DNA from 2 places in the Pseudomonas acericola genome. Region 1 is predicted to be linked to the other one. Evidence: predicted binding sites of a transcription regulator. Region 1 holds the regulator's gene; the other holds the start of a gene.
The links. Region 1 encodes sigma-54, which starts transcription at its own class of promoters, with help from an activator protein. Its sites were predicted from a motif close to ANTGGCATNNANNTTGCTNT; they were not measured.
Positions count from the first base shown of each region.

Region 2: a site for sigma-54 is predicted at 1,740-1,759, ahead of ACU688_RS13625 (circularly permuted type 2 ATP-grasp protein). Genes of this name have one in related genera too.

Region 1 covers NZ_JBRFJB010000002.1:197,833-201,241, reverse strand. Annotated here, with positions in the region: gene lptA (lipopolysaccharide transport periplasmic protein LptA) at 1-196, shown strand, start outside; gene lptB (LPS export ABC transporter ATP-binding protein) at 196-921, shown strand; gene ACU688_RS06915 (RNA polymerase factor sigma-54) at 1,107-2,600, shown strand; gene hpf (ribosome hibernation-promoting factor, HPF/YfiA family) at 2,676-2,981, shown strand; gene ptsN (PTS IIA-like nitrogen regulatory protein PtsN) at 2,994-3,409, shown strand, end outside.
Region 2 covers NZ_JBRFJB010000003.1:337,272-340,680, forward strand. Annotated here, with positions in the region: gene ACU688_RS13620 (alpha-E domain-containing protein) at 1-150, opposite strand, end outside; gene ACU688_RS13625 (circularly permuted type 2 ATP-grasp protein) at 153-1,562, opposite strand; gene ACU688_RS13630 (hypothetical protein) at 1,993-2,538, shown strand; gene ACU688_RS13635 (EAL domain-containing response regulator) at 2,677-3,409, opposite strand, start outside.

The DNA.
Region 1 (3,409 bases):
CGCCCAGCAGAACCGCATTGTCCTGATCGACCAGGCCAAGGTGCTCAGCCCGGACGGCAACTCCACGGAAGGCGAGAAAATCACCTACGACACCGTGAAGCAGATCGCCAACGCCGGCCGCGCCAATGGCACCAAGGTGACCGCACCGCGTCCGCGTATCGACATGGTTATCCAGCCGAAGAAGAAGGCCGAGTAATGGCAACCCTGAAAGCCCAGCATCTGGCCAAGGCCTACAAAAGCCGTCAGGTCGTGCGTGACGTCAGCCTGTCGATCGACAGCGGCCAGATCGTCGGTTTGCTCGGCCCCAACGGCGCCGGCAAGACGACCTGCTTCTACATGATCGTCGGCCTGGTCCAGGCGGATCAGGGTCGCGTACTGATCGACGACCTGGACGTGAGCCACCAGCCGATGCACGGTCGTGCACGGGCTGGTATCGGCTATCTTCCACAGGAAGCGTCGATCTTCCGCAAACTGTCGGTAGCCGACAACATCATGGCGATCCTCGAGACCCGCAAGGAACTCGACCGTGACGGCCGTCGCAAGGAGCTGGAAAGCCTGCTGCAGGAATTCCACATCAACCACATTCGCGACAACCTCGGCATGAGTTTGTCAGGTGGTGAACGTCGCCGTGTGGAAATCGCCCGCGCCTTGGCCACCGCGCCGAAGTTCATCCTGCTGGACGAACCGTTTGCCGGCGTCGACCCGATCTCGGTTGGCGATATCAAGCAGATCATCCATCACCTCAAGGCGAAGGGCATCGGCGTACTGATCACCGACCACAACGTGCGTGAAACCCTCGATATCTGCGAAACCGCGTATATCGTCAACGATGGCCAACTGATCGCTGAAGGCGATTCAGCCACTATCCTCGCCAACGAACTGGTGAAGGAAGTGTACCTGGGTCACGAGTTCCGCCTGTAAACACCGTGGTGTCACGGCTGTTTGCCGAGGTGCGCGGGAATCAATAGGAACCTCTGGATTTTTATTGTTACCGCGCTCTAGGCAAAGCCCGCGATATCAGGCATATAATTTGCTTATGTTTGGCGCTCACGCGCCCTGTCGTGGATGGCGCATTGCGCCGGCGAATAAGGTGTTAAGCCCCTGCCATGAAACCATCGCTAGTCCTGAGAATGGGCCAGCAGCTGACGATGACACCGCAGCTGCAACAGGCCATCCGCCTGCTCCAATTGTCGACCCTGGACCTGCAACAGGAAATCCAGGAGGCCCTGGAGTCCAATCCGATGCTCGAACGCCAGGAAGAAGGCGACGACTTCGATAATGCAGACCCGCTGGCCGACAACATCGAGCAAAAACCCAACTCCGACGTGCAGGAACCCTCCTACCAGGAAACCGCCCCAACGGTGGACAACCTGGAAGAAGGCGAATGGAACGAACGCATTCCCAACGAACTTCCCGTGGACACCGCCTGGGAAGACGTCTACCAGACCAGCGCCAGCAGCCTGCCCAGCAACGATGACGACGAGTGGGACTTCACCACCCGCACCTCCGCCGGCGAGAGCCTGCAGAGCCATCTGCTATGGCAACTGAACCTCGCGCCGATGTCGGACACCGATCGCCTGATCGCCGTGACCCTGATCGATTGCATCAACAACCAGGGCTACCTGGACGAGACGCTTGAGGAGATCCTCGAAGCGTTCGACCCGGAACTGGACATCGAACTGGACGAGATCGAAGCCGTCCTGCACCGTATCCAACAGTTCGAACCCGCCGGTATCGGCGCCCGCACCCTCAGCGAATGCCTGCTGCTGCAATTGCGCCAACTGCCCGCCAAGACCCCTTGGCTCGCCGAAGCCCAGCGCCTGGTCACTGACTACATCGACCTGCTGGGCAGCCGCGACTACAGCCAGCTGATGCGCCGCATGAAGCTCAAGGAAGACGACCTGCGCCAGGTCATCGAGCTGGTGCAGAGCCTCAACCCGCGCCCAGGCTCGCAGATCGAGTCCAGCGAAGCTGAATACGTGGTCCCTGACGTGATCGTGCGCAAGGACAACGAGCGTTGGTTGGTGGAGTTGAACCAGGAATCGGTGCCACGCCTGCGAGTCAACCCGCAATACGCGGGCTTTGTGCGCCGTGCCGACACCAGCGCCGACAACACCTTCATGCGCAACCAGTTGCAAGAAGCCCGCTGGTTCATCAAGAGCCTGCAAAGCCGCAACGAAACCCTGATGAAAGTCGCCACACAGATCGTCGAGCACCAGCGCGGCTTCCTGGAGTACGGCGACGAAGCGATGAAACCGTTGGTGCTGCATGACATCGCCGAAGCGGTCGGCATGCACGAGTCGACGATTTCACGGGTGACCACGCAAAAATTCATGCATACCCCACGGGGTATTTATGAGCTGAAATACTTTTTCTCCAGCCACGTCAGCACCTCCGAAGGCGGCGAATGCTCGTCCACGGCGATCCGCGCGATCATCAAAAAACTGGTTGCCGCGGAAAATCAGAAAAAGCCATTGAGTGACAGTAAGATCGCTGGTTTACTGGAGGCACAAGGCATTCAGGTCGCCCGTCGAACCGTCGCCAAGTACCGCGAGTCCCTCGGGATCGCGCCTTCCAGCGAGCGTAAGCGTTTGATGTGACGGGCGGGCCACAGCGTTCCAGTGGCAGGCGCTTTTGCCTGCCGCTTTATGCACTGGCAACGAAGGAGAAGCTGTATGCAAGTCAACATCAGTGGACACCAACTGGAAGTGACCGAACCGCTGCGCGCCTATATCGGCGAAAAACTCAAAAGAATTGAGGGGCATTTCGACAAAATCACCAATGTGCAAGTCATCATGACTGTCGAAAAGCTGAAGCAGAAAATCGAAGCCACCTTGCGTATACCCGGCGGGGAAGTAGTCGCCAATGCCGAGCATTCAGATATGTATGCCGCCATTGACGACCTGACCGACAAGCTGGATCGCCAAATCAAAAAGCATAAGGAAAAGCAGCAGAGCCTTCTCCAGGGCACCGGCCGCTAACACTCCCCACCCATGATTCGACTTGAAACCATCCTGACCCCCGGCCGTTCCCTCGTGAACGCGCCGGGCGGCAGTAAAAAGAAAGCCCTCGAACAAATTGCCAACCTGATCAGCCGCGAAGTGCCTGACCTGGAGATGCAAGATGTGTACGAGGCTCTGATTGCCCGTGAAAAACTCGGTTCCACCGGTTTTGGCAACGGCATCGCCATTCCCCATTGCCGCCTCAAAAGCTGTGAGGCACCTGTCAGCGCCCTGCTGCACCTGGACGCCCCCATCGATTTCGACGCCATCGACGGCGCACCGGTTGACCTGCTGTTTGTTCTGCTGGTCCCGCAAGCCGCCACCGATGCACACCTGGAACTGCTCCGTCAGATCGCCAGCATGCTCGACCGCAAGGAAGTACGCGACAAACTGCGCAGTGCCAGCAG
Region 2 (3,409 bases), on a different contig from region 1:
CGACATCGCCAGTTCATCCAGGCCATCGCTGCGCCCGGATTGGGGCATCAGCGACAGCGAATAGCTGACTTCCAGCATGCGCGCCAGGTTCTCGGCGCGCTCCAGGTAACGGGACATCCAGTAAAGATCTGCGGCGGTTCTACTCAACATAATCAGCCCTCCACCACCCAGGTGTCCTTGGTTCCGCCGCCTTGCGACGAGTTGACGATCAGCGAGCCTTCACGCAAGGCCACGCGCGTGAGGCCACCGGGCACCAGGCGGGTTTCCTTGCCCGATAGCACGAACGGCCGCAGGTCGATATGCCGGGGCGCGATGCCGTTTTCGACAAAGGTCGGGCAGGTGGACAGGCTCAACGTGGGTTGGGCGATATACGCATGGGGACGCGCCTTGATGCGTTGGCGGAAGTCCTCGATCTCGGCCGCCGTGGACGCCGGGCCCACCAGCATGCCGTAGCCGCCGGAGCCCTGGGTCTCCTTGACCACCAGTTCCGGCAGGTGCGCCAGCACGTGGGACAGTTCATCGGGCTTGCGGCACTGGAAGGTCGGCACGTTTTGCAGCACCGGTTCTTCGTCGAGGTAGAAGCGGATCATCTCCGGCACATAGGGGTAGATCGACTTGTCATCAGCGACGCCGGTGCCGATGGCATTGGCCAGTACCACGTTGCCCGCGCAGTAGGCGGCGACCAGGCCGGGCACGCCGAGCATCGATTCGGGGTTGAACGCCTGCGGGTCGAGGAACGCGTCGTCGATGCGCCGGTAGATCACGTCCACGGCCTTGGGGCCGTCGGTGGTGCGCATGAACACCTTGAGGTCGTGCACGAACAGGTCGGCGCCTTCCACCAGTTCCACGCCCATTTCCCGGGCGAGAAAGGCGTGTTCAAAGAACGCGCTGTTGAAGCGGCCGGGGGTGAGCACCACGACGTTGGGGTTGTCCAGGCGGCTTGAGCTTTTCAGGGTCTTGAGCAGCAGGTTGGGGTAGTGGTCCACCGGCGCGATGCGCTGCTTGGCAAACACTTCGGGGAACAGGCGCATCATCATCTTGCGGTCTTCGAGCATGTAGCTCACGCCGCTGGGGGTGCGCAGGTTGTCTTCCAGCACGTAGTAGGTGCCGTCGCCGTCGCGCACCAGGTCGACGCCGGAGATGTGGGAGTAGATGTCGCGGTGCAGGTCGAGGCCGACCATGGCCTTCTGGTAACCCTCGTTGCCCAGCACCTGGTCGGCGGGAATGATCCCGGCCTTGATGATGCGCTGGTCGTGGTAGATATCGGCGAGGAACATGTTCAGCGCGGTGACGCGCTGGATGCAGCCGCGTTCGATCACGCTCCACTCACTGGCGGGGATGCTGCGGGGGATGATGTCGAAGGGGATCAGGCGCTCGGTGTCCTGCTCGTCGCCATAGAGGGTGAAGGTGATCCCGGCGCGGTGAAACAGCAAGTCGGCTTCGCGGCGACGCTGGGCCAGCAGTTCCGGTGGCGTGTTGGCCAGCCAGCGGGAGAATTCCTGATAGTGCGCACGGCACACGCCGTTTGCGTCATTCATTTCATCGAAGAAAGATCGAGCCATTCCAGTACCTTGTCAGTGCCGAGGGACGCTTGGGTGGCACTGCCGCTTTGAAAAACGCATGTTTTTATGAGCCCGTGGCTAAGGGTGCCACTGGGCCTGGTCCTTACTTTCTTATGGGGTTGGCTCTTGGGTCGGGGGGTAACGGATGCTCCTGTGTGCGGGCAGTGATGAAGGGCTAAAGCAATGCTTGTGCCGAAACCCAGGGTGAGTGGGCTTGTTGTGTAGAGGGAGCTTGTTGTGGCGCGGGAGCTTGCTCCCGCTGGAGTGCGCAGCGCTCCCAAGATTTTGGGGCCGCTGCGCAGCCCAGCGGGAGCAAGCTCCCTCGCCACAGTTGGGGGCGTGCGCTGCTTCAGATTGGTGCATGAACAAACTTGAACTTCACCTCCCGCCCGTTCTTCTAACGTCACTCGAAACTTCTTGGAGCACCGCCGTGCCCAGAATCATCTCGCCGCATTCCCCGGAAACGGCCCTGACCGACCACAGTGAACACAATGCCAAGATCTTCGGCTCGCCCAAGGACCGCCTGGACTTCTACCGGCGCGAGATCCAGTACGAAACCACCATCCTGGCCAACCGCACCGACGCCTACCTCACCGCACAATCGTTCCTGGTCATAGCCTTCGTGTCCGGCATGGGCAACCTCAACCCAGAGTGGGGCAAGTTGTTCACCCTGGTGGTGCCGGTGTTCCTGGTCTTGCTCGGCATCCTCAGCTCGCTGAACGCCTGGCCGGGGATTCGTGCGGCGTACGAGATCATCGACCACTGGCACTACAAGCAAAGCGAGTTGCTGCGCAGCGAACCGGTGATGGGCCTGGCTTATGACGATTCGCCGCTGTTCTGCGAGACGGAGTCGTCCCACAAGGGCTATCGCAAGTCACTGCTATTCTCTATGCGTGCGCCGTGGCTGTTTATGGTGTTCTGGCTGTTGCTCGGCGCCTACGCGTTTTATATCCAGGTGGATAACCCGGGTTCATAGAGGTGCAGGTCATGTCGGATGAACGTGAGGACGAACCGGACGAGGAACTCAACGACCCGGGCAACGAAGACCCCGGTTCGCTGATGGATGATGCGCAGGTGCCGCTGATTGATACGCCGGAGGAATAAACCGGTGTGCTCAGCGGCGCTGTTCCAGCAGCAACCGTTCCAGCGCCTCCAGCGGCAACGGTTTGCTCACCCAGTAGCCCTGGATCTGATCGCAGCCGGCTTCCTTCAGGAACGCCAGTTGCGCGGCGGTTTCCACGCCCTCGGCCACGGCGCGCAGCTTCAGGCTGTGGGCCAGTTCGATAATGGTGCGGGCGATGGCGGCATCCTGGGGGTTGCTGGTGACTTCACGGATAAACGCAATGTCGATCTTCAGCGTGTCCAACGGAAAACGGCGCAGGTACGCCAGGCTGGAATAGCCGGTGCCAAAGTCGTCGATGGCGATCTTCACGCCCATGTCGCGCAGGCGTTGCAGGCTGCTGATGGTGTGCTGGGTGTTTTCCATCAGTGAGCTTTCGGTGAGCTCCACTTCAAGCCAATGCGGCGCAACCCCGGTGTCTGCAAGTATTTGCGCAATATCCGAGATCAGGTCGCCTTCCATCAACTGATGGCCGGACACGTTCACCGACACTTCAACCGCCCCGACGGCGCTGCCTTGCCAAATCGCGATCTGCCGGCAGACCTGGTCGATCACCCAGCGCCCCACCGTGATGATCAAACCCAGGCTCTCCAGGATCGGCACAAACACCGCCGGCGACACCGCGCCATAACCTGGGCGATCCCAGCGCAGCAAGGCTTCCAGGCCAGAAACCTGGCCGCTGCCCAGGTCCAGCTTGGGTTGATAGTGCAGGCTGAATTCGTTGGCC